2 regions of the Erwinia sp. HDF1-3R genome follow, and region 1 is predicted to be linked to the other one. Evidence: predicted binding sites of a transcription regulator. Region 1 holds the regulator's gene; the other holds the start of a gene.
The links. The regulator PhoB, encoded in region 1, activates phosphate uptake and scavenging genes when phosphate is short. The targets are predictions, from matches to a motif close to CTGTCATAAAACTGNCNNAT.
Positions count from the first base shown of each region.

Region 2: a site for PhoB is predicted at 5,440-5,459, ahead of serA (phosphoglycerate dehydrogenase). Genes of this name have one in related genera too.

Region 1 covers NZ_CP155071.1:1,335,086-1,346,632, reverse strand. The annotation lists gene AAGR22_RS06075 (peroxiredoxin C) at 96-698, shown strand; gene AAGR22_RS06070 (hypothetical protein) at 740-916, opposite strand; gene AAGR22_RS06065 (histidine-type phosphatase) at 1,035-2,312, shown strand; gene proY (proline-specific permease ProY) at 2,522-3,880, opposite strand; gene brnQ (branched-chain amino acid transport system II carrier protein) at 3,949-5,271, opposite strand; gene AAGR22_RS06050 (cobalamin-independent methionine synthase II family protein) at 5,676-6,779, opposite strand; gene AAGR22_RS06045 (phosphate ABC transporter substrate-binding protein PstS family protein) at 7,012-7,944, opposite strand; gene phoR (phosphate regulon sensor histidine kinase PhoR) at 7,959-9,275, opposite strand; gene phoB (phosphate response regulator transcription factor PhoB) at 9,297-9,986, opposite strand; gene AAGR22_RS06030 (hypothetical protein) at 9,989-10,306, opposite strand; gene sbcD (exonuclease subunit SbcD) at 11,348-11,547, shown strand, end outside.
Region 2 covers NZ_CP155071.1:4,024,817-4,036,363, reverse strand. The annotation lists gene fbaA (class II fructose-bisphosphate aldolase) at 1-534, shown strand, start outside; gene mscS (small-conductance mechanosensitive channel MscS) at 772-1,662, shown strand; gene argO (arginine exporter ArgO) at 1,840-2,460, shown strand; gene AAGR22_RS18255 (oxidative stress defense protein) at 2,645-3,373, shown strand; gene AAGR22_RS18250 (LysR family transcriptional regulator ArgP) at 3,456-4,352, opposite strand; gene rpiA (ribose-5-phosphate isomerase RpiA) at 4,545-5,201, shown strand; gene serA (phosphoglycerate dehydrogenase) at 5,506-6,741, shown strand; gene AAGR22_RS18235 (5-formyltetrahydrofolate cyclo-ligase) at 7,012-7,599, opposite strand; gene AAGR22_RS18230 (hypothetical protein) at 7,823-7,993, shown strand; RNA gene ssrS (6S RNA) at 8,155-8,338, opposite strand; gene zapA (cell division protein ZapA) at 8,380-8,709, opposite strand; gene AAGR22_RS18215 (YecA family protein) at 8,879-9,457, shown strand; gene pepP (Xaa-Pro aminopeptidase) at 9,570-10,886, shown strand; gene ubiH (2-octaprenyl-6-methoxyphenyl hydroxylase) at 10,883-11,547, shown strand, end outside.

The DNA.
Region 1 (11,547 bases):
TCATTAATCGGCCTGTTGCGCTGGTTCACGCGCGGAAGCCACCTTTATACTGCGTCTAATTAACGTTAATTCACTCACTTTTTACAGGAGTACATATGGTCCTGGTAACTCGTCAAGCCCCTGATTTTACTGCTGCTGCCGTGCTGGGCAACGGTGAAATCGTTGAAAACTTCAACTTCAAAAAACACACCGCTGGCAAGGCCACCGTGGTGTTCTTTTGGCCAATGGACTTCACTTTCGTGTGTCCTTCTGAACTGATTGCCTTCGACAAGCGTTACGAAGAGTTCCAGAAGCGCGGCGTGGAAGTTGTGGGCGTTTCTTTTGACTCCGAGTTCGTTCATAACGCCTGGCGTAAAACCCCAATTGATAAAGGCGGCATCGGCGAAGTGAAATATGCGATGGTTGCTGATATCAAACGCGAAGTGCAGAAAGCGTTTGGTATTGAACACCCGGATGCTGGCGTTGCGCTGCGTGGCTCATTCCTGATCGACAAAGCCGGTGTGGTTCGCCACCAGGTTGTTAACGATCTGCCGCTGGGCCGCAACGTTGACGAAATGCTGCGTATGGTAGACGCGCTGCAGTTCCACGAAGAGCACGGTGAAGTGTGCCCGGCTCAGTGGGAAAAAGGCAAAGAAGGTATGGGCGCGTCTCCAGACGGCGTAGCTAAATACCTGTCCGCAAACGCAAATAACCTGTAACTCCCGCGTTTTGCAATGGCTCGCTTCGGCGAGCCTTTTTTTTAGCTGTGCTGATACGGCAGCCCGTCACCGGCATAACTCTCCCCCTCCTTAATCGCCACCTTAGCCAGCTTCAATCCCCTCTCCTTAATCGCCACCTTAGGCAGCAGCATCTTTCCCTTAACCTCTGCTGATCCAGCGCTGAATGGCTTCACTCCGCGCATCGTACGTAATTCCAACGTGTTAAGCCCTTACACCTCGGGTCTTAAGGTTTCATTAGTGCTGCAATCAGGCTATTGTTTCGCACACTGGAGCCAGTCTGCTCTTCCCCCAATGATGACAACGCACAGGGATCCGATGTTGGTGAAAACGCCCGTTCTGTCTGCGCTTATCAGCGCTATTCTGCCCGCCCTGTTCACGCTTAATGCCTGTGCGGAGAGCACGCAATACCAGCTGGAAAAAGTGGTTGAGGTCAGCCGCCACGGCGTGCGACCGCCTACCCCCGGTAACCGGAAGCAGATTGAAGCCGTTACCCAGCGTTCATGGCCCGTTTGGCAGACAGCCGACGGAGAGTTAACCGGGCACGGCTATACCGGGGCCTGGCTTAAGGGCCAGTTTGAAAGTCAGCGCTATCGCCAGCTGGGCCTGCTAAAGGCGGGCTGCCCGTCTGAAGATGAGGTTTATATCCGCGCCAGCACCCTACAGCGTACGCAGGCTACCGCCGCTGCGCTGTCATCGGCTGCTTTTCCCGGCTGCGGTGTGCCCGTCCATGCGCTGTCCGGCAGGGACCCTCTGTTTCAGTATCCCGAAGTCAATGCCAGCCCGGCAGAAAAGGAAATAGCAAAGCAAGAAGCACTTAAGGCAATCGGAGGCGACGTTAGCCGCGCGCAGCAGCGCCTGGAGCCACAGATCGCGGCCCTGAAGCGCGCCTTATGTCATCCGGGAAGCGCCTGCCCTGATTTCGATCGCCCCTGGTCACTCCATGTCTGGTCGAACGGCCGCATAGGTATTACCGGTCTGGACAGCCTGGGCGCCATGGCGGAAACCCTTCGGCTGGCGTGGAGTGAAAATCTGCCTGTCGCACGGGTGGCTTTTGGTCAGGTAAGCACCACCGCCGGGGTCGCCAGGCTTCTGCCACTGTTAAGCGCCAAATACACCTACAGCAACGATCTGCCTTATGCGGCGCGTCGCGGCGGATCGATACTGATGGGGCAGATAGCCGCTGCGCTGGATAATAATACGCAGCCCGATGCGCCACCGGACGTTCGCTGGCTGCTGTATGTGGCAAGCGATATTAATCTGGCGTATCTGCGTACGCTGCTTAATTTCAGCTGGCAGCAGGGTGAATATCCGCCTGGCAATATCCCGCCCGGCGGCAGCCTGGTCTTCGAACGCTGGCGTGATAGCCATCAACTGCGTTATATCCGGGTGACCTTTCAGGCCCAGAGCCTCGATCAGCTGCGCCAGCTCACGCCGCTCAGCCAGAGCAATCCGCTGCTTATTACCGAGTGGCAGTTCCCCGGCTGTAAAACTACTGCGGTGGGTACGCTTTGCCCTTACGATGCAGCGCTCACGCGCATAAAGCAGAATATCGATCCGGCGGTGATGGTCCCGGTGAGCTACCCGAAATCCTGATGTGTTGGATGTCAAAACACGTTCGCCTGGCGGCTTAAGTCGGCACAGGCTAAAAGCGTACAAAGTCGGGTGAATTATTTTCGCCAGGTATCAGTAACAAAAAAAGGGCCGGAAATTATCCGGCCCTTTTTTTTATCGGCTGTTGGGTTCTTCTCCACCCGGCGGGGAGTGACAACCGGGCGACGCATTGCTGTCGTCGATGGCTGAGATTAATGAGCGCTGACTTTTTTCTTCACAAACAGCCAGCTCACCAGCAGCAGCGCGATCCAGCCTACCCCAACATACAGCGACACGCGCGTATCGGGAAAGTAGCCAATCAGGCCGATAATAAAGGCCAGCGACAGCACGCCTACCATCGCAGTGAACGTACCGCCAGGCATGGCAAACTTCAGCGCCCGCGCCTGCTCTTTGCTCAGCGTCCGGCGGAAGCCAATTTGAGCGAAGAGGATCATAATCCATACCCAGACGGTGGCGAACGTCGCCAGTGAAGCGATCACCAGAAACACCTTGCCCGGCATCAGATAGTTAAGATAGACCGCGATCAGCATAGCTAACATCATCACCAACACGGTTACCCAGGGGATGCCGCGCCGCGAAACCGTGGCGAACATTTTTGGCGCATGCCCCTGTTCAGCCATACCATGCAGCATGCGGCCCACGCCGAATACATCACTGTTGATGGCCGACAGCGAAGCGGTGATCACCACAAAATTCAAAATAGCCGCAGCGGCAGCGATACCCATATGCTGGAAGGTCAGCACGAAGGGGCTACCATCAGTGCCGACCTGATTCCAGGGGAAGATCGACATAATCACGAACAGCGTACCCACGTAGAACACCAGAATACGCAGCGGGACGGTGTTTATCGCACGGGGAATAGAGGCTTCAGGGTCTTTCGCTTCACCGGCGGTGATACCAATTATTTCTATCCCGCCATAGGCAAACATCACAATTTGCAACGACAGCACCATACCGATCACGCCGTGCGCAAAGAAGCCGCCGTTAGTCCATAAATTATGGATGCCGGTCGCCTGACCGCCGTTACCAATACCCCAGAAGATGATACCGATACCCGCCACGATCATGATAATAATGGTGGCGACCTTAAACAGCGACAGCCAGAACTCCACCTCGCCAAATACCTTTACGGTCGCCATATTGATGGCGCCGATAATCAGCACCACGCTCAGTACCCAGATCCAGTGCGGGACGTCCGGAAACCACACGCCCATATAGATGCCGAAGGCGGTCACGTCGGCAATAGCGACAATCAGGATTTCAAAGCAGTAGGTCCAGCCGGTAATATAGCCAGCCAGCGGCCCCAGATAGTCCTGCGCGTAACGTGAAAAAGAGCTGGCCTGGGGGTTATTCACCGACATCTCGCCCAGCGCGCGCATAATAATATAGGCGATAGCCCCGCCGATGATGTAGGCGAGGATAACGCTCGGACCGGCCATTTTCATTGCATCAGCCGAGCCGTAAAAAAGCCCGGTACCAATTGCCGATCCCAGCGCCATAAAGCGAATGTGTCGGGTACTCAGTCCCTTTTTGAGCGTATTTTTTGTCATTTCTCTGCTTCCGATCCTGCTACATTTGCCTCCCCGACGCATTGACGACGGGGAAGACGGATGATCGATTACTGTTGCGACACGTGAGCGGGTTGGCCACCGCGTACGCGGTCATAGATAGCGGCCACGACCAGCATAGCCAGTGAAGGCGGCAGCCATGCCAGCCCCTGCTCTGCCAGCGGAAGATGCTGGGCAAAAGCGGGCAGCATGGACGTCAGCTCACCGGCCTTGATCGCATCAATAATGCCGAACAGCAGGCTGATAAGCATCGTTGGCGCGATAATGCGACTGCTTTTGTTCCACCAGTTCAGGGTAAAACTCAGCAGGATCAGCACGATACAGGGCGGATAGATACCGGTCAGCACGGGGACAGAGATGCGGATCAGATGGCTCAGGCCAAGGTTAGATACCAGCATCGAGAACAGGCCGAGAATAAATACCAGCTGACGGTAGGTCAGCGGCAGATACTGCTCAAAGAACTCCGCGCAGGCGCAGGTCAGGCCCACTGCCGTTACCATACAGGCAACAAAGATCAGCGCCGCCAGGAAGGTGCTTCCCATGCCGCCAAAGGTCTGCTGCACGTAGGCGTGAAGGATAGCTGCACCGTTAGCGCTTTGCTCAACCAGTCCCGCGCTGTTGGAACCCAGCTTGAACAGCGTCAGATAGACCAGCGTCAGGCCCACGCCGGCAATAAGACCGGCCATAACGGTATAGCGCGTCAGCAGCTTAGCTTCACTGACGCCGCGCGAGCGGGCCGCATTGACAATCACAATGCCGAACACCAGCGCACCGAGGGTATCCATGGTCAGATAGCCATTGACGAAGCCGGTGGAAAAGGCCGCCTGTTGGTAAGCGTCCGTCGCCGGTGCCACCCCCCCGGCAGGCCAGATCAACGCTGCAATTCCCAGAATGGCCAGCGCCACAATTTTCAGCGGCGCGAGGACATGACCGACGGTATCGAGCAGCTTACCGGGATAGAGAGAAATACCGATAACCAGCGCAAAGTAGATCAGGCTGTAGATAAACAGCGGTAGCGGGCCGTCACCGGTCAGCGGGGCGATACCCACCTCGAAAGAGACCGTAGCGGTGCGCGGTGTGGCAAACAGCGGACCGACGGCCAGGTAGCACACGGTCGCCAGTACCAAACCGGCGGCTTTGCCAATCGGCGTGCTGAGTGCGTCGATGCCGCCGCCCACGCGCGCCAGCGCAATGACCGTAATCACCGGCAGGCCGACGGCGGTAATCAGAAAGCCTATTGCTGCGATCCAGACGTGTGCGCCCGACTGAATACCCACCATAGGTGGAAAAATAATATTACCTGCCCCCACAAACAGGGCAAAGGTCATAAAGCCCAGCGCGAGGATGTCTTTAGAAGATAATCGATTTGTCATAATCAGCGAAGCTGCCTGTACTGGTGTTAAGTGGAATCGTGATGTCAGAAATATCGCCCCGTGTGCGCTGAAAACACCGCCTTATCAAACCGATACAGGGAAATATATTGACCCAACGTCGCTCTGGCAGCGAATGTACGCTGATTTTGGTTTTCTAACGGGGGATAATGTAAAAACGGCGCTAAGTAAACCGTTTATAGCGGAGAAAGGCAATACGGGATCGGGAATGCAGAGTGATATAGCGTAAAAAAAAGCTTATCCAGTGAATCAGTTCAGTTTATCGGCTGGTTGCCTTACATGATTTGTATGATTTGCATGCAGTCCAGGGGGTTTTCCTGCATTACCGCCCGCTTAAATGCACAAAAGGCGCACCCGGGCGCGCCTTTATGACCCTTTGCGGTGTTTTACCAGACGTCTTTAGCGATATCGACCACCAGTCGCAGCTTTTCCCACTGTTGCGCTTCGCTCAGGCTGTTCCCCTCTTCCGTAGAGGCAAAGCCGCACTGCGGGCTGAGGCAAATCTGGTCGAGGCTGACGAACGGCGCGGCTTCCGCAATACGTTTTTTTACCGTCTGCGGATCTTCCAGCTCACCCGTTTTGGTGGTGATCAGCCCCAGCACTACCTGCTGCCTGCCCGGTTTGATAAAGCGCAGCGGTTCAAAGCCACCGGAGCGTTCGTTATCGTATTCCAGGAAGAACGCATCAATATTTACGCTGCCAAACAGAATTTCAGCCACTGGCTCATAGCCGCCTTCCGAAATCCAGGTTGATCGGAAGTTACCCCGGCAGACATGCAGACCGATGGTGAGATCCTCAGGCTTGCCTTCGAGAGCCTTATTCAGCACCTGCGCATAGATGTGCGCCAGCTCTTCAGGGTCTTCGCCGCGCTCGCGGATTTGTGCCTTTTGGTCTTCGGAGCAGAGGTACGCCCAGACGGTGTCGTCCAGCTGCAGGTAGCGGCAGCCCGCGTTATAGAAAGCCTGAATCGCATCGCGATAGGTTTGCGCCAGATCGTCAAAATAGGCATTCAGATCGGGATAAACGGTGGCGTCTATCGCCTTACGGCCGCCGCGGAAGTGCAGCACGCTTGGGCTGGGAATGGTCATTTTCGCGATGGCATCGCCGCTGATGCTGTTCAGATAGCGGAAATCTTCCAGCATAGGATGCTGACCAAAGCCCAGCTTGCCCGTGACGCGTACGCTGTGTGCTTTGGTCTGCACGCCGTTAAACTGAATACCCTGCTCTGATTCATAAAGCTCCACGCCCTCCAGGCCATCAAAGAAATCGAAGTGCCACCAGGCGCGGCGGAATTCGCCGTCGGTCACCACCTTCAGGCCGCTGGCGCGCTGATGTTCCACGACGTCACGGATCGCCTCATCCTCAATACGACGCAGCTCTTCGGCGTTGATCTCACCGTTCTGGAACTGCTCACGTGCTTTTTTGATTGCGGCGGGACGCAGAAAACTGCCGACCACTTCGGCACGGTACTGAGCGGAATCTCTTTGCATGTTAGGTTACTCCTGGCCTGCGCGCACGGCGCATAATTTACCGGTGAAATAGTTACAACGGGTTACTTTTAGACTTCTGGATGTCTATATGTCCAGACGCAAGAATGTCATGAGAAAGTTTCAGGCGCAAACGAGGAAAATTCATCACAGGTGAAAAAAATTCACTTTGGGGAGGGTCGGGTAAAGCTGCTGGCTTACAACCGGACCCGTTGCCTCAAGCCGGGGATAACCTTTACTTCGTGGCCAGCCCGGCCAGCCTTAGCGCTTCCAGACGCTGTGCGTCAGAAAGCGGCAGGTAGCCAGCCCGACTCACCTGCGCCTGTCCCTGCGGTGAAAGAATATGCCGCAGAAAGGCGGCAGTCAGCGGTGCCAGCGGCTGGTTTGGCGCCTTATTGATGTAGATATAGAGCGGTCTGGCCCAGGGGTAGCGCCCACTGCGAATATTCTCTGCGTCAGGCGGGATCCAGTCATTCCCCTCACGCGCAATGGGCAGCGTTTTAACCCCGCTGATATGGCTACCCATGCTGGCATAGCCGATACCGTTCAGCGTGGCGGCAACGGCCTGCGCGACCGCCGCCGCACCGGGATACTCCCCGACGTCATTGCGAAAATCACCGTGGCAGAGCGCCTGCTGCTTGAAAAAACCCCAGGTTCCCGAGGCGGAGTTGCGGCCAAAACGCTGTAGTGCCCGCGTTTGCCAGCCGGGCTGGGTCAACCCGAGATCACCCCACTGACGGATGATTGCAGTATCGCCACAGCGGCGGGTAATGGAAAAAATTGCATCGAGCTGGCGGGTATTTAGCCCGGCCAGCGGATTATCCTGATTCACCATCACTACCAGCGCATCCATGGCAACCGGCACGGCGAGGGGCGGATAGCCGTAGCGGGTTTCAAACAGCTGACGCTCCCCCTGCTGCATTGGGCGACTCATTGCCCCCAGCTGAGCCGCCCCGGCTGCCAGCGCGGTAGGCGCAGTTGAGGAACCGGCTGCCTGAATCTGCACGTTCACGCCGGGATACTGACGATTAAAACTCTCTCCCCACAGCGCCATCAAATTACCCAGCGTATCCGAACCTACGCTGCTCAAATTACCCGCCAGCATTCCTTCGTTTGCCCGGGCCAGCAGGCTAAACAGCAGCAGCCCGGCAATAATCAGCTTTTTCATTATTGTTATCCGCATCAGTGATGAAGGGCATTCTGTGATGATTCAGCGCTGACAAGCAACTCCGGCGGCAGGACAAAACTGAAGCAGGTCTCTTCTCCCGGCTGGCTGCGTATTTCCAGACGACTGTGATGATGACTCAGCGCATGTTTTACAATAGCCAGGCCCAAACCGCTGCCGCCCGTTTGTCGCGATCGGGCTTTATCCACCCGATAGAAGCGCTCCGTCAGGCGCGGAATATGCTCTGCCGCAATGCCCGGGCCGTTATCCTTCACCCTGAACTCAGCCCCTTTCGCAGTTTTCAGCCATGCAATGTCAATCCGTGTGCCGTCCGGCGTGTGGTTTACCGCATTGTAAACCAGATTAGAAAATGCGCTGTGCAGCTGCTCCTCATTACCGTAAACCCACAGATGAGGATCGGTGGAGAACTGCAACAGGTGACGTCCCTGACTGAGCGTGGCGGCTTCCACCTCCAGCCGCCGCAGCATCGCGGGTATATCAACCTGCTCGTCCCTTCCCTGCGCCGGTGCGGCTTCAATACGGGCCAGCGTCAGCAGCTGCTTCACCAGCCCATCCATACGGCGGGTTTGGTCCTGCATAGTCTGTAATGCTTTCTGCCGCCGCACGCCTTCCATCTCTGACGTTTCCATCATCTCCAGATAGCCCCCCAGCACCGTTAACGGCGTACGCAGTTCGTGACTGACGTTGGCAAAAAAGTTGCGCCGCGCGCCTTCAAGCTGGTGCATCTGCGTGACGTCCCGAGCCACCAGGAGCCACTGCCCTTCGCTGTAGGACATTACGCGAAATTCAAGGTGACGCTGACTGTTAAGCACCAGCATCAGCGGGCGGGTAAATTCGCGCTGGCGCAGATAGCGGGTGAACTCAGGATAGCGCAGCAGGTTGAGGATATTTTGTCCGTTATCTTCGGGCCAGCGCAGACCGAGCATCTGCTGAGCGAGGCCGTTGCACCAGAAGATGCTGCCCTCTTCGGTGGTCAGCACCAGCGCATCAGGCAGTGATTCGGCGCCGCTGCGAAAGCGTTTGATCAGATGGCCCAGTTCGCGACGTCGACGGCGGTTTCGCGCCTGCATCTGGTAAATACCGTAAAAAAGGGGTTCCCAGCTGCCGCGCCCACCTGGCGGCGTCATGCTGCGGTCGATCCACAACCAGTGCGAAAGACGAAGGATGTTGGCAAAATGCCAGCCCAGCAGGGCCAGCACGGAGAGCAGCAGCAGCCACGGCAGATAGCCGATCAGCAGGCTGAGAGCCAGCGCGGGCAGGCACGCCAGCAGCAGTTCAAGCAGTAATCTCTTCCAGGAGAGGCGTTCCAGCACGGTGGATACTCCGTTGCGAGATCAGTAGCGTGAGGAAAAACGGTAACCTGTGCCGCGCACCGTTTGCACCATGCGATCGTGCCCGGTAAGTTCGAGCGCTTTGCGCAGTCGGCGAATATGCACATCAACGGTACGATCTTCGACGTAAACGTTAGTGCCCCATACGTGATTAAGCAACTGTTCACGGCTGTAAACGCGCTCGGGATGGGTCATAAAGAAGTGCAGCAGCTTATATTCCGTCGGCCCCATTTCAACGGGCTGGGTATCGGACATCACCCGGTGGGAGGAGGGATCCAGTGTCAGTCCCTGCATTTCGATCGCTTCTTCCACCGCCATCGGTGAAATGCGGCGCATGACCGCTTTGATGCGGGCGATAAGCTCTTTTGGTGAGAATGGCTTGGTGATGTAGTCATCGGCTCCCACCTCAAGGCCCCGAACGCGATCTTCTTCTTCGCCGCGCGCCGTGAGCATCATGACCGGTATATGTCGGGTCATGGCTTCACGCTTCAAGTGCCGGATGAGCTGAATGCCCGATCCGCCGGGGAGCATCCAGTCCAGCAGTATCAGGTCGGGCCAGGGTTCAATGAGCAGGTTGATGGCGCTGTCATAGTCTTCTGCTTCAATCGGTTGATAATCATTTTGTTCCAGAACGAAACAGAGCATTTCACGGATGGGGGTTTCATCTTCAACCACCAGAATGCGCTTAGCCATTATTACTCCTGCTGCGGTAACGGGATGTCATTGAGACTCGCGGCGTTATTATGCGTCACTTTTATGACATATTTATGAAAAAAGCCCCAGCCCCAGACGCAATTATGCTGCATGGGACGAATATCTGCGCTGCCGGTGGATAATCCCTGCGGGTGACGGTGAGTTGTGCAGGCTGGGATTTTTGCTTTGTCGGTGGATAATCCCTGCGGGTGACGGGCGTCCTCGCGCCAGGCTTTGCCTGGTGCCTTTGGCTCCGGCTCCAGGCCGGACGGCCCGGTCGCGAGCGGGCATCCCTGCCCGCCGCTCCCTGAGTGCAGCATCCCTGCTGCCCTCGCCTGGCCTTCCGTCTGCGCCGCAGCGCTGCGGAATGCCCGTCACCCGCAGGGATTATCCACCTCTCAGGCTTCCGGGCCGCTTTAAGTAAAACCGTTTATCTGTCCGCAGGCTGCTGAGCTGCTCCGGTAAAAACGTTTATCTGTCCGCGGGCTACTGAGCTGCTCCGGTAAAACCGTTTATCTGTCCGCAGATTTCATAGCCTATCCCCGTTAAGGTTTGCTCTCGCGCAGGATTCGGCTCACTTTTCGATTTAGTTTTTGGTACCGCTATTTAGGTCATTTATCTGCACCATGAAAAAACCAGTCAAAATAAACTGAGCACTCTCAGTCTTCTGATTTTCTTCATATCCCAACTATTTTGGTCATTGCATATTTCCTGTACGCATTCATATCTGACGAAGAGTTTCCGGGAATCTCCGACACCGCCCTTAACCGCAGCCAGCACAATGCAATAAGCCGACGGGTGGGGCCCGGTGACAGGCAATCCGCAGCGCTGAGCGCAGGGAGGAAGACCCGGATGGGCCAGCAGGGAGGCTGGCACAAGGGCATGTCGGGACAGGGATGTCACGTCATGCCCGGTCCGAAAGGTCGACGAGCGGAGCGAAGGCACCGCGCAACGCGCGGCGCGAGGACCGCCTGTCACCGGGCACCACCCGTAGGCAACACCCCAAGGCTGTGCAGCATCGGGCACCACCCGTAGGCGACACCCCAGGCCTGTGCAGCACCGGGCACCACCCGTAGGCGACACCCCAGGCCTGTGCAGCACCGGGCACCACCCGTAGGCGACACCCCAGGCCTGTGCAGCACCGGGCACCACCCGTAGGCGACAGCACTGAGTCTTTGCAGCCCGGCACCACCCGCAGGCGACAGCACTGAGCCTTTGCTGCACTGGGCACGTAACACAATGCATTGCGCCCCCGGCGCGATAAATTACCGCTTTATCAACCGGGTTATCCCTTTCAGGCTGGGGTTTTGCCGCGCGACGTTTATAATCGGCGCATCGGGTTTGCTGACCAAAGGATTTTCATGCGCATTATTCATACCTCCGACTGGCATCTGGGACAGTTTTTCTATACGAAAAGCCGTGCGCCCGAACATCAGGCTTTCCTCGACTGGCTGCTGGTACAGGCCGTTGAACAGCAGGCTGATGCTATTATTGTCGCTGGCGACATCTTCGACACCGGATCGCCGCCGAGCTATGCGCGTGAGCTCTACAACCGCTTCGT
Region 2 (11,547 bases), 2.1 Mb from region 1:
GAAGATGGCGTAGATAACAGCCATATGGACGCATCAGCACTTTACACTCAGCCAGAAGACGTTGATTACGCTTACGAAAAACTTAACGCTATCAGCCCGCGTTTCACCATCGCGGCTTCATTTGGTAACGTTCACGGCGTCTACAAGCCGGGTAATGTGAAGCTGACTCCACCTATCCTGCGTGATTCTCAGGACTATGTGAGCAAAAAACATAACCTGCCGCACAACTCTCTGGATTTTGTTTTCCACGGTGGATCCGGTTCTTCTGCCGCAGAGATTCAGGAGTCTATCGGCTACGGCGTGATCAAAATGAATATTGATACCGATACTCAGTGGGCAAACTGGGACGGTATCCTGCAGTATTACAAAAAGAACGAAGGTTACCTGCAGGCGCAGCTGGGTAATCCTGAAGGCGCAGATAAGCCGAACAAAAAGTACTACGATCCGCGCGTATGGCTGCGTGCCGCACAGTCTTCAATGATTGTGCGTCTGGAGCAGGCCTTTAAAGAACTGAACGCGGTAGACGTACTGTAAGTTATAAGCTGACTGTAACTGGTCGCTCAAACGTAGCGGAGGATCTCTCACGAGGTCCTCCGTTTTTTTTGGCGGATTTTTAATCCGGGAACTGCCGCGCCGGGGGAATCAAGCTGCTCTATCACGACTTATTTGGCATCTGACGACTTTTTTGATTACCCTTAATCTCTGGAATGTCAGTGACAACTGGCTGTGGATGGCGGCTAAAGCCGCTGCGAACAACAACAGGATAGTCGAATGGAAGATCTGAATGTAGTCGATGGTATCAATCATGCCGGAGGATGGCTGGTACGAAACCAGGCGCTGCTGCTAAGCTATGCGGTCAATATTGTCGCCGCTCTTGCGATTATCTTTATCGGGATGATCGTTGCCCGCGTCATCTCCAGAACCCTGAACAAAGTTCTGCGCGCCCGACATATTGATGCCACCGTAGCAGACTTTCTCTCCGCGCTGATACGTTACGCCATTATTGCCTTTACGCTGATTGCGGCGCTGGGAAGGGTCGGCGTACAAACCGCTTCGGTCATTGCCGTGCTGGGTGCCGCAGGTCTGGCCGTCGGTCTGGCGCTTCAGGGATCGCTGTCAAACCTGGCGGCTGGCGTGCTGCTGGTAACCTTCCGTCCGTTCCGCACCGGCGAATTTATTGATATCGGCGTGATGGGTACGGTACAGAGCGTACAGATTTTCTCCACCACGCTGAAAACAAGTGATGGTAAAGTTGTCGTGGTGCCAAACGGTAAAATTATTGCCGGTAATATCGTTAACTACTCCCGTGAACCCAACCGCCGCAACGAATTTATCATCGGGGTAGCCTACGACGCGGACGTGGATAAAGTCATTGCGCTGCTGCGTGAGGTGGTTGATGCCGACAGCCGCGTGCTGCAGGATATGGGCGTGCAGATTGGTCTCAACGAACTGGCTGCTTCCTCGCTTAACTTCGTGGTGCGCTGCTGGAGCAGTGCAGGTGACCTGCAGAACGTCTACTGGGATCTGATGAAGAACTTTAAGCGTACGCTGGATGCGAACGGCATTGGTATTCCTTATCCGCAGATGGATGTTCACCTGCATCAGGCTAACGCGCCTGAGGCTGAGCTCTCTGCGCCAGTCAGCAGCCCTTCCGGGGCCTGATAAGCGGTCAATACGAAGGCGGAAACCTGAATGACGGCCCTGCCGTTGTCCAGCACATTCCGCCTTTACTTTCCCTCTTGTTATTAGCCTGACTAATAAACAATTAGAATTTTAAATTTCAACGACTCACTCCGGATGGATACACTCGCCTCACTTTGTACCTTTGAGGTGTTACGGATGATCGCTGCCTTCTTTCAGGGTATGGTGCTCGGCGCTGCCTTGATCCTGCCGCTGGGGCCACAAAACGCCTTTGTATTACAACAGGGCGTACGTCGCCACTATCCATTGATGGTGGCCGGGCTTTGTACGCTCAGCGATATTATTCTTATCTGTGGTGGCGTATTTGGCGGTAGCGCGCTCCTGTCACAATCCACTCTGCTGCTCAGCCTGGTCACGTGGGGCGGCGTACTTTTCCTGCTGTGGTATGGCTGGGGTGCACTACGCAGCGCCCTGAGTGGGGCGATGGACTCTGTCCAGGCTATGCCCGCAAAGCAGGGGCGCTGGCGCATCATCAGTACGATGATTGCCGTCACCTGGCTAAATCCGCATGTCTATATCGACACCTTTGTGATGTTAGGCAGCCTGGGAGGTCAGCTGGCGCCCGCTGCGCGCAGCTGGTTTGTCCTGGGAGCGGTCATGGCCTCAACCGTCTGGTTTTTTGGGCTGGCGCTACTGGCAAGCTGGCTCTCACCACGGCTAAGTACGCCTGGAGCGCAGCGCATCATTAACCTTCTTGTGGGTCTGGTGATGTGGATTATTGCCCTCAAGCTGGCACAGCAGGCATTAGGTGGCGGATAACAAAGCCTTATCGCCTGAGCCTTCAGTTGCTGGCCTTCTCCCCGACCTTGAACTAACGGCTGGAATTGACGTCAAAGTCTGGTTCGACAAAAGCAGCTAAAATAAGGCTGTTGCATGTTAACCGCATAATTACCTTAGCCTGCCGGTTATCGGCAGGCTGACTGAATAGCCCCCACGGAGGAACATGGTGAAGCTTACTAAATTGGCGCTGGCCGCCATTATTGGATTAGGTACTATTCCCCTTACTGCGCTGGCAGATGAATTGCCAAACGGCCCGCACGTCGTGACCTCTGGCCAGTCCAGCATTGACGCCACCCCCGATATTGCCACGCTGGCCATCGAAGTGAACGTTTCGTCAAAAGACGCAGCAGACGCTAAAAAACAGGCTGACGAACGTGTTGCGCAATATTTTGATTTCCTGCAGAAAAAAGGCATTGATAAGAAGGACATCAACGCGGCTAACCTGCGTACCCAGCCAGAGTATGATTATCTGAAAGACGGTAAATCGGTACTGAAAGGGTATCGCGCCGTACGTCAGGTGCAGGTCACGCTGCGTCAGCTGGATAAACTTAATGCACTGCTTGACGGTGCCCTTAAAGCGGGCCTGACGGAGATTCGATCCGTAGACCTGGGCGTGGCAAATCCGGAGACCTATCGTGATAAGGCGCGTCAGGCGGCCATTGAAAATGCCACGCAGCAGGCTGGCGCGCTGGCTCAGGGCTTTAACGCTAAGCTGGGGCCGGTTTACAGCATTCGTTATCACGTTGCCAACTATCAGCCCATGCCGATGGCCCGCATGTTTAAAGCAGCCAGTGCGGCACCCATGACTTCGGCGGAGCAGACCTACGAACAGCAGACGATTCACTTTGACGATCAGGTTGACGTGGTATTTGAGCTGCAGCGGACCCCCTGAACCCAGGGGAGAGCTCTACTCCACCGGTCGTTTCAGCCGCGCCGACGCGTCCCCTGTGGGGTCGCATTGGCGCGGCTTTTCGTTATTCGCTCTGACGCAATACCCGATGACCATGGGATATCAGCGCGTCCGTTACCTTGCGCATCAGGCGGCTTTCCGGGGCGAAACGGTGCCAGTAGAGCATCCGACGCTGAAACAGTCCGGGCGTCAGGTCAATCAGCTCCCCCTCGGCCAGCTCACGCTCTATTTGCAGATGAGGGATCATGCAGCAGGTGGTTCCCTGACGGGCAAGCTGAACAAAGGCCTCTGAAGAGTTCACGATGTGGCAGGGGACGCTACCGGGTGACAGATCAAAGTTTTGCTGTAAAAAAGCCTGATGCATATCGTCCAGATGATCAAACGCCACGGCTGGGGCTTTCAGCAGGGCCGATCGCGTCACGCCGTTAGGGAAATAACGGGCAGCGAAGTCTTTAGAACCCACGAACAGATAATCGAGCGCGCCAAGCTGGTCAATCAGGCAGCTGGGCAGGGGCTGCGGCTGAATACTGACCGCGCCAACCACCTCACCACGACGCAGCCTTTCCTGAGTGCGGCTCTCATCTTCCACCTGTAGATTCAGGCGAACCGGAGAGTCGGTTAATACCGTTTTTAACGCAGGTAAAAGCCAGGTTGCAAGACTGTCGGCGTTGACCGCCAGCGACAGCAGAAGCGGGGTGGTACCGCCGTTTTCATCACCCAGCCACTCCTCTTCCAGCAGCTCAACCTGATGAAGCAGCGCCAGCAGCTTCTGTCCCTGTTCTGTGGGTCGCGGCGGCACGGTACGTACCAGCAGCGGCTGACCAAACATGTTTTCCAGCTGCTTGATACGCTGGGAAACGGCGGACTGGGTAATACAAAGTTTCTGTGCTGCACGCTCAAAACCGCGCTCGCGAATGACTGCATCCAGCGCCTGAAGCGTACGATAATCCGGGCGTTTCATTGTTCGTTTGATCTCTTTCAGGTGAGGAATCAGCACTATGCCACATTTTTTCTCGCTTTCCCTGCGCAATAACGTGCTTAACCCTCCGCTTGTTTGTGGGCTGTCTTCCAGACTGACAACAAATGCGCTGTTTTCTGCAAGGGTTGTTTTATACTACGCGCACACAGTATCAGTACGGATTCTAAACATATTATGACGCAGGATGAACTGAAAAAGGCGGTCGGCTGGGCCGCACTGAAATACGTACAGCCGGGAACGATTGTTGGCGTAGGTACGGGGTCTACCGCCGCTCATTTTATCGATGCGCTGGGGTCTGTCAGGCACCAGATTGAAGGAGCCGTATCCAGCTCCGATGCCTCTACCGCGTTATTAAAGGCGCTGGGAATACCGGTTTTCGATCTGAACGAGGTTGACTCCCTGTCGGTTTATGTCGACGGCGCTGATGAAATTAATGCCTCCCTTCAGATGATCAAAGGCGGCGGTGCTGCGCTTACGCGTGAAAAAATTATTGCCGCCGTGGCCGAAAAATTCATCTGCATCGCTGACAGTTCCAAACAGGTGGACGTATTGGGTCATTTTCCACTGCCGGTTGAGGTCATCCCGATGGCGCGTAGCTATGTGGCGCGTGAACTGGTCAAGCTGGGTGGGCTGCCGGAATACCGTCAGCATGTCCTGACTGATAACGGTAACGATATTCTCGACGTGCATAATCTTCAGATTATGGATGCCGTCGCGCTGGAAAAGGCGATAAATGCACTGCCTGGCGTGGTCACTGTCGGGCTGTTTGCGGCGCGCGGTGCCGATATTGCCTTAATCGGTACGCCAGAGGGCGTTAAAGTCCTTCAGTGAGGATCTGACCTGCGCCTCAGGGCGCGGGATAATTTTAGTTAAAAAACATCTTTTCTTTCAGGCCTGAAAATATAGTGACTTATGTCACATAAACCCCGCAGATCGGCCGATCGCACTGGCGAGAGGATTTACACCGTGATTATCTGCCAGTTTGCCCCCTGATGCGTCGCTGCCATGCTGTCTGCCGGGCAATCGTTTGTATTGCCGCAGGCGTAGATTTTGATACTTTGACAGAAGGCTGCCTTATATCTGAAAAATATTGCGAGGTCAGCTCCTTCTGAAGTCTGATAAATAGGGTCGGGAAATGTCAAAAGTATCACTGGAGAAAGATAAGATTAAGTTCCTGCTGGTGGAAGGCGTACACCAGAGCGCGATCGATAATCTGCGCGCGTCAGGCTATACCAACATCGAATTTCATAAAGGCGCGCTGGACAGTGAGTCGCTGAAAGCCTCCGTTCGTGATGCGCACTTTATCGGTATCCGCTCACGCACGCATCTTAGCGAAGAGATCTTCGCAGCGGCTGAAAAGCTGGTAGCGGTGGGCTGTTTCTGCATCGGAACCAATCAGGTTGACCTTAATGCAGCCGCGAAGCGCGGGATCCCGGTTTTTAACGCGCCTTTCTCCAATACCCGATCCGTTGCTGAACTGGTAATCGGTGAACTGCTGTTGATGCTTCGTGGCGTACCGATGGCCAATGCCAAAGCCCACCGGGGCGTATGGAATAAGCTGGCGGCGGGGTCCTATGAGGCGCGCGGCAAGAAGCTGGGTATCATTGGCTACGGTCATATTGGCATGCAGCTGGGTGTGCTGGCGGAAAGCCTGGGGATGCACGTCTATTTCTACGACATTGAGAACAAGCTGCCGTTGGGTAATGCCACGCAGGTGCGCTACCTGTCCGAGCTGCTGAATATGAGCGACGTGGTCAGCCTGCACGTACCGGAAACGGCGTCGACGCAGAATATGATGGGGCCAGAGGAGCTGGCGATGATGAAGCCGGGCTCGCTGCTGATCAATGCCTCTCGCGGGACGGTGGTAGATATTCCTGCGCTGTGTAAGGTGCTGGCCGACAAACATCTGGCCGGTGCGGCGATTGACGTTTTCCCGGAAGAACCTGCGACCAACAGCGATCCATTCAATTCACCGCTTTGCGAATTTGATAATGTGATCCTGACGCCGCATATTGGTGGTTCAACGCAGGAAGCGCAGGAAAATATCGGCGTCGAAGTCGCGGGCAAGCTGGCGAAATACTCTGACAACGGCTCAACGCTCTCAGCGGTTAACTTCCCGGAAGTCTCGCTGCCGATGCACGGTGAGCAGAGTCGTTTACTGCATATTCACGAGAATCGCCCGGGTATCTTAACGGCACTTAACAACATTTTTGCCGGGCAGGGCATCAACATTGCCGCACAGTATCTGCAAACCACACCGCAGATGGGCTATGTGGTGATTGATATCGACGCATCACATGACGTTGCGAATACTGCCCTTCAGCTAATGAAGGCGATTCCAGGCACTATCCGTGCCCGTCTGCTTTACTGATAATTGACTTGTTCGCCCGCCTTAATACGGCAGTGCGGTGCATTTAACCAAGTTTCCAGGCCGGGATGCCGTCTTCGGGCGGGCATCCTTGCCCGCCGCTCCCTGAGCGCAGTATCCTTATCTCAGCTGCTTTAAGTAAAACCATTTTCGTATTTACGAAGTTCTTATTTTTTGAAGTTTAAATGATTATCGAATTTAAATATGTCGACTCGCCTTAAAATGTGCTGACCCCGGGTTCCTGTATTTACCTGATGCACTCAAAGCGTCGCATTACCACTGCCAAACCTTAGAGGGCGTAATGATTACCGGTAGCGGCACGTCCCAGTCTGCTCCAGGTAGCGCCTCCACCTGCTGACAATCGTGAGCCAGGCCTATCGGTAACAGCCCATGCTGCGGCCAGTTCTGCAGCGTCCGGTCGTAAAAACCGCCACCCATACCCAGCCGCTGTCCCTGGGCATCAAACGCCACCAGAGGCACCATCAGCACATCCAGATCCCTGAGCGTTGCCAGATTACGAATATCCAGCGGCGGCTCGGGAATACCCAGGCGATTAGGTGTGAGCGGCGTGCTGGCATCGTAGCGAATAAACAGCAGCTGGCCTGTGGAAAACGGATGCAGAACCGGGAGATACACCTGTTTACCGCGCTGCCTCAGTTCGGCTATCAGCGGTTGTGTGTTGAGTTCACCGTCAAAAGAGAGGAAAAGTGCGACCTTATGGGCCTGCTGTACCGGCGCAAAATTCATTGCGAGGATAGCTGCCTGATTAGCTGCATTGAGCTGCTGCTCTGTCGTCAGGTTACGCCGAAGGTGTCGAACGCGCGTGCGGATCTCCTGGCGAGTGGGAAGGCTTATATTCATAAACATCACCCTGGCTGAGTGGCGGATCCGAAAGCGGATTATGTTCGGGCCGATCGCAGCTATGACTCAGAATCATTAGCGCGGTATACAACCTAATCCATCAGAATTCTGCCACAGGAACAACGAAACTTCGACCCCGATCGGGCAAACCGTCATTTCATTACAGCCCTGTTCGATCGTCTGTCCGCCCTTCAGGTGATTGCTGGACAGGGCGGTAGCCACTGTGGTCGTCGAGCGTATTCTCTTCTCTACCGACTATCCTTATCTATTTCGACCCGGTAATGATGCGAGGCAGTTCCTGAATCAATGCAGTCTGGATGAAAGCGGCAAAGCGGCTTTTGCTTACGGTAACGGTAACGGGATGCAGCTTATCGGCGGCGCGGCTTATGAGTAGCTTATGTGTGGGACAGGTGTGTGGAACAGGTGTGGGGAACAGGCACGGCTAAGTCGGATGAGGTTTTAGCTTTTTCGCGGCAGATGCCTTAGAGGAAAAGGCGTTCAGTAGCCAGGGGATGAAAACAGAACCCGTTCAGATGCGAAGCGGGGTAAAAATGGGGTATCTCCGAGATGCCGCCGCGGGCTGTAACCCTTGAACCCTTGGTTCAAGGTGAGTATGCCGTCGCAACCATCAGGCTTCTCGGACGGACCGAGCTTGCACACAGGTTACAGAGCGTCACACTCTGTTGGTATTAAATATCGGCTCAGGGGACGGGCCCGCTTGCAAACATCTCAGAGAATTTTTTACTTCACCGTCACTGTATCACAGTAAACGATGAGGTGTTATTCGAACTTTGGACCGCTACGTTCTGTAATACGACCCTGCTCAAGCAGTGCCTGTTCAATAGTCTGCTGCAACATACGGATACGTTGCTCCATGTTGCTGGCATAGTCGCGGGTTTTTCCCTTTTCCTGCGCCAGCTCATGACAAATATTCAACGCGGCAATAAAAACCAGCTGCTCGGTATTTGTGACTCTAGTGCGAACTTTTAAATCTTGCAACCGCTGATTGAGGTCTTCGGCAGCCAGATTCAGCGCATCTTGCTGTTCAGGCGGACAATTTACTCGTAAAGAACGGCCAAAAATTTGTAAATCTACGGGTTGTGCAGACATGCCACCATCCTGAATGATTACTGCGCCGCCAATCTCTATACCACTCAATGGGTTGAGAGGGGCGCCACTATAACTACCCCTAACAGAAGAAACAACCCCTTTCTGGAATCGTTGAGGCACCTGGTGGTAGCATACCACGAACTCATCCAGCCAACGACGATCAAAACGTATGCCACTAACAAACACAATGCCGGGCTATGACCAGCTGGCCTCAGTACTGACGCAGCAGGGCGTGGGAATGACGCCTGCTGAAATGCACGGTCTGATCAGCGGAATGATCTGCGGCGGTAACAATGACACCAGCTGGAAAGCGCTGGTTCATGACCTGACCAATGAAGGAATGGCTTTCTCTCAGTCGCTTGCTCTGCCGCTTCAGCAACTGCACCAGGGGATTGTTGACGCACTGGAGGAGGAGGGCTTCCTGTTTCAACTTTACCTGCCGGAGGACGATGACATCACCGTCTTTGACCGCGCCGATGCGCTGGCCGGCTGGGTCAATCATTTCCTGCTGGGGCTGGGCGTTTCTCAGCCAAAGCTGGATAAAGTCACCGGAGAAACGGGCGAGGCGATTGACGACCTGCGCACTATCGCGCAACTGGGCTACGATGAAGACGAAGATCAGGAAGAGCTTGAGCAGTCGCTGGAGGAGGTGATCGAATACGTTCGCGTTGCCGCGCTGCTCTGCCATGATACCTTTACTCATGTGCTCCCGACCGCGGTGGAAGTGAAAAAACCGACTCTGCACTAAAGGGTTACTCCAGTGAATGCAGAGTGCAGGCGGGTTACGCAACAACGTGCAGCGGTATGACGCGCAATTATTTAGCGGACGGTGACCCACAAGGATTGCCCCAGGAGAGCTGATGATACAGCAAGAGTTCGTTCGTCGCCGGCAGGCACTGCTGGCTAAAATGGCACCCGCCAGCGCGGCGGTGATTTTCGCCGCACCGGAGGCGACCCGCAGTAATGACAGCGAGTACCCTTACCGTCAGAACAGTGATTTTTGGTATTTCACCGGTTTTAACGAGCCTGAAGCCGTACTGGTGCTGATCAAAAGCGCCGAAAACCATAGTCACAGCGTGCTGTTCAACCGCGTGCGCGATCTCACGGCGGAAATCTGGTTCGGTCGCCGTCTGGGCCAGGATGCGGCACCGGCCGCCTTGTCCGTTGACCGTGCGCTCCCCTGGGACACTATCAGCGAGCAGATGCCCCAGCTGCTGAACGGGCTGGATGTGGTCTACCATGCGCAGGGGCTTTACCCTGTCGCCGACGGCCTGCTGTTTGCCGCACTGGAAACGTTGCGTAACGGCGCGCGGCAAAACCGTTTTGCCCCGTCGACGCTCACTGACTGGCGCCCCTGGGTCCATGAAATGCGCCTGATTAAGTCTCCTGAAGAGCAGGCTCTGCTGCGTGAAGCCGGACGTATCAGCGCCCTGGCGCATACCCGCGCGATGCAAGCCTGTCGGCCAGGCATGTTTGAGTATCAGCTGGAAGGTGAAATCCACCACGAATTTAATCGTCATGGCGCGCGCTACCCCTCCTACAACACCATCGTGGGTGCGGGTGAGAACGGCTGTATTCTGCACTACACCGAAAACGAGAGCCGCATGCGCGATGGCGATCTGGTGCTGATTGATGCCGGATGTGAATATCAGGGGTATGCCGGAGATATCACCCGCACCTTCCCGGTGAATGGTAAGTTCTCAGCGCCGCAGCGTGCCATTTACGACATTGTGCTGGAGTCGCTGAATACGGCGCTGAGGCTGTTTCGCCCCGGTACCAGCATCCGCGAAGTCAATGCACAGGTTGTACGTATTATGGTGAGCGGGCTGGTCCGGCTTGGGGTGATGGAAGGGGAGGTCGACACCCTGATTGAAGAGCAGGCACACCGACAATTCTTTATGCACGGCCTGAGCCACTGGCTGGGGCTGGACGTCCATGACGTCGGCTTCTACGGGACCGATCGTGACCGCGTACTTGAGCCCGGCATGGTGATTACCATTGAGCCAGGGCTCTATATTGCGCCAGACGCCGACGTGCCAGCGGAATATCGCGGTATCGGCATTCGCATCGAGGATGACGTCATTATCACCGCAGAGGGGAATGAGAACCTCACCGCAGGCGTGGTGAAAGAAGCAGACGAGATTGAGGCCCTGATGGCGGCAGCGAAAGCACAATGAGCATTATTATTGCGGGCGGCGGCATGGCTGGCGCGACGCTGGCACTGGCCATTTCGTCTCTCACTCAGGGAAGCGTGGCGGTAACGCTGGTTGAGGCCAGCGAGCCGGGGTCGCGTGCGCACCCAGGCTATGATGGCCGCGCGATCGCCGTCGCGGATGGCACCTGCCAGCAGCTGGCAGCCATTAATTTATGGCCCGTGCTAAAACCCTGCGCCACGGCGATCACCCACGTTCACGTCAGCGATCGCGGCCATGCGGCCTTTGTGTCGCTGGATGCGGCCGATTATGACATCGGGGCGCTGGGTCAGGTGGTCGAACTGCATGAGGTGGGGCAGCGGCTGTTCACGCTGCTGCAAAAGGCCCCCGGCGTTCGCCTCTGCTGCCCGGCTAAAGTGGCTACCGTTTCACGTTCGCAGGAAAGCATCAGCGTGACGCTGGATAGTGGGGAAAGCCTGGAGGCCCAGCTGCTGGTCGCGGCAGACGGGTCGCACTCCTCCGTTGCCGCGGCCTGCGGCATACAGTGGCAGCAGCAGGATTATCAGCAGGTCGCCGTTATCGCCAACGTCTCTACGGAGCAGCCTCATCGGGGAAGGGCCTGGGAGCGCTTCACCGAGCATGGCCCGCTGGCGCTGCTGCCGATGTCGGCAGGACGCAGCTCGCT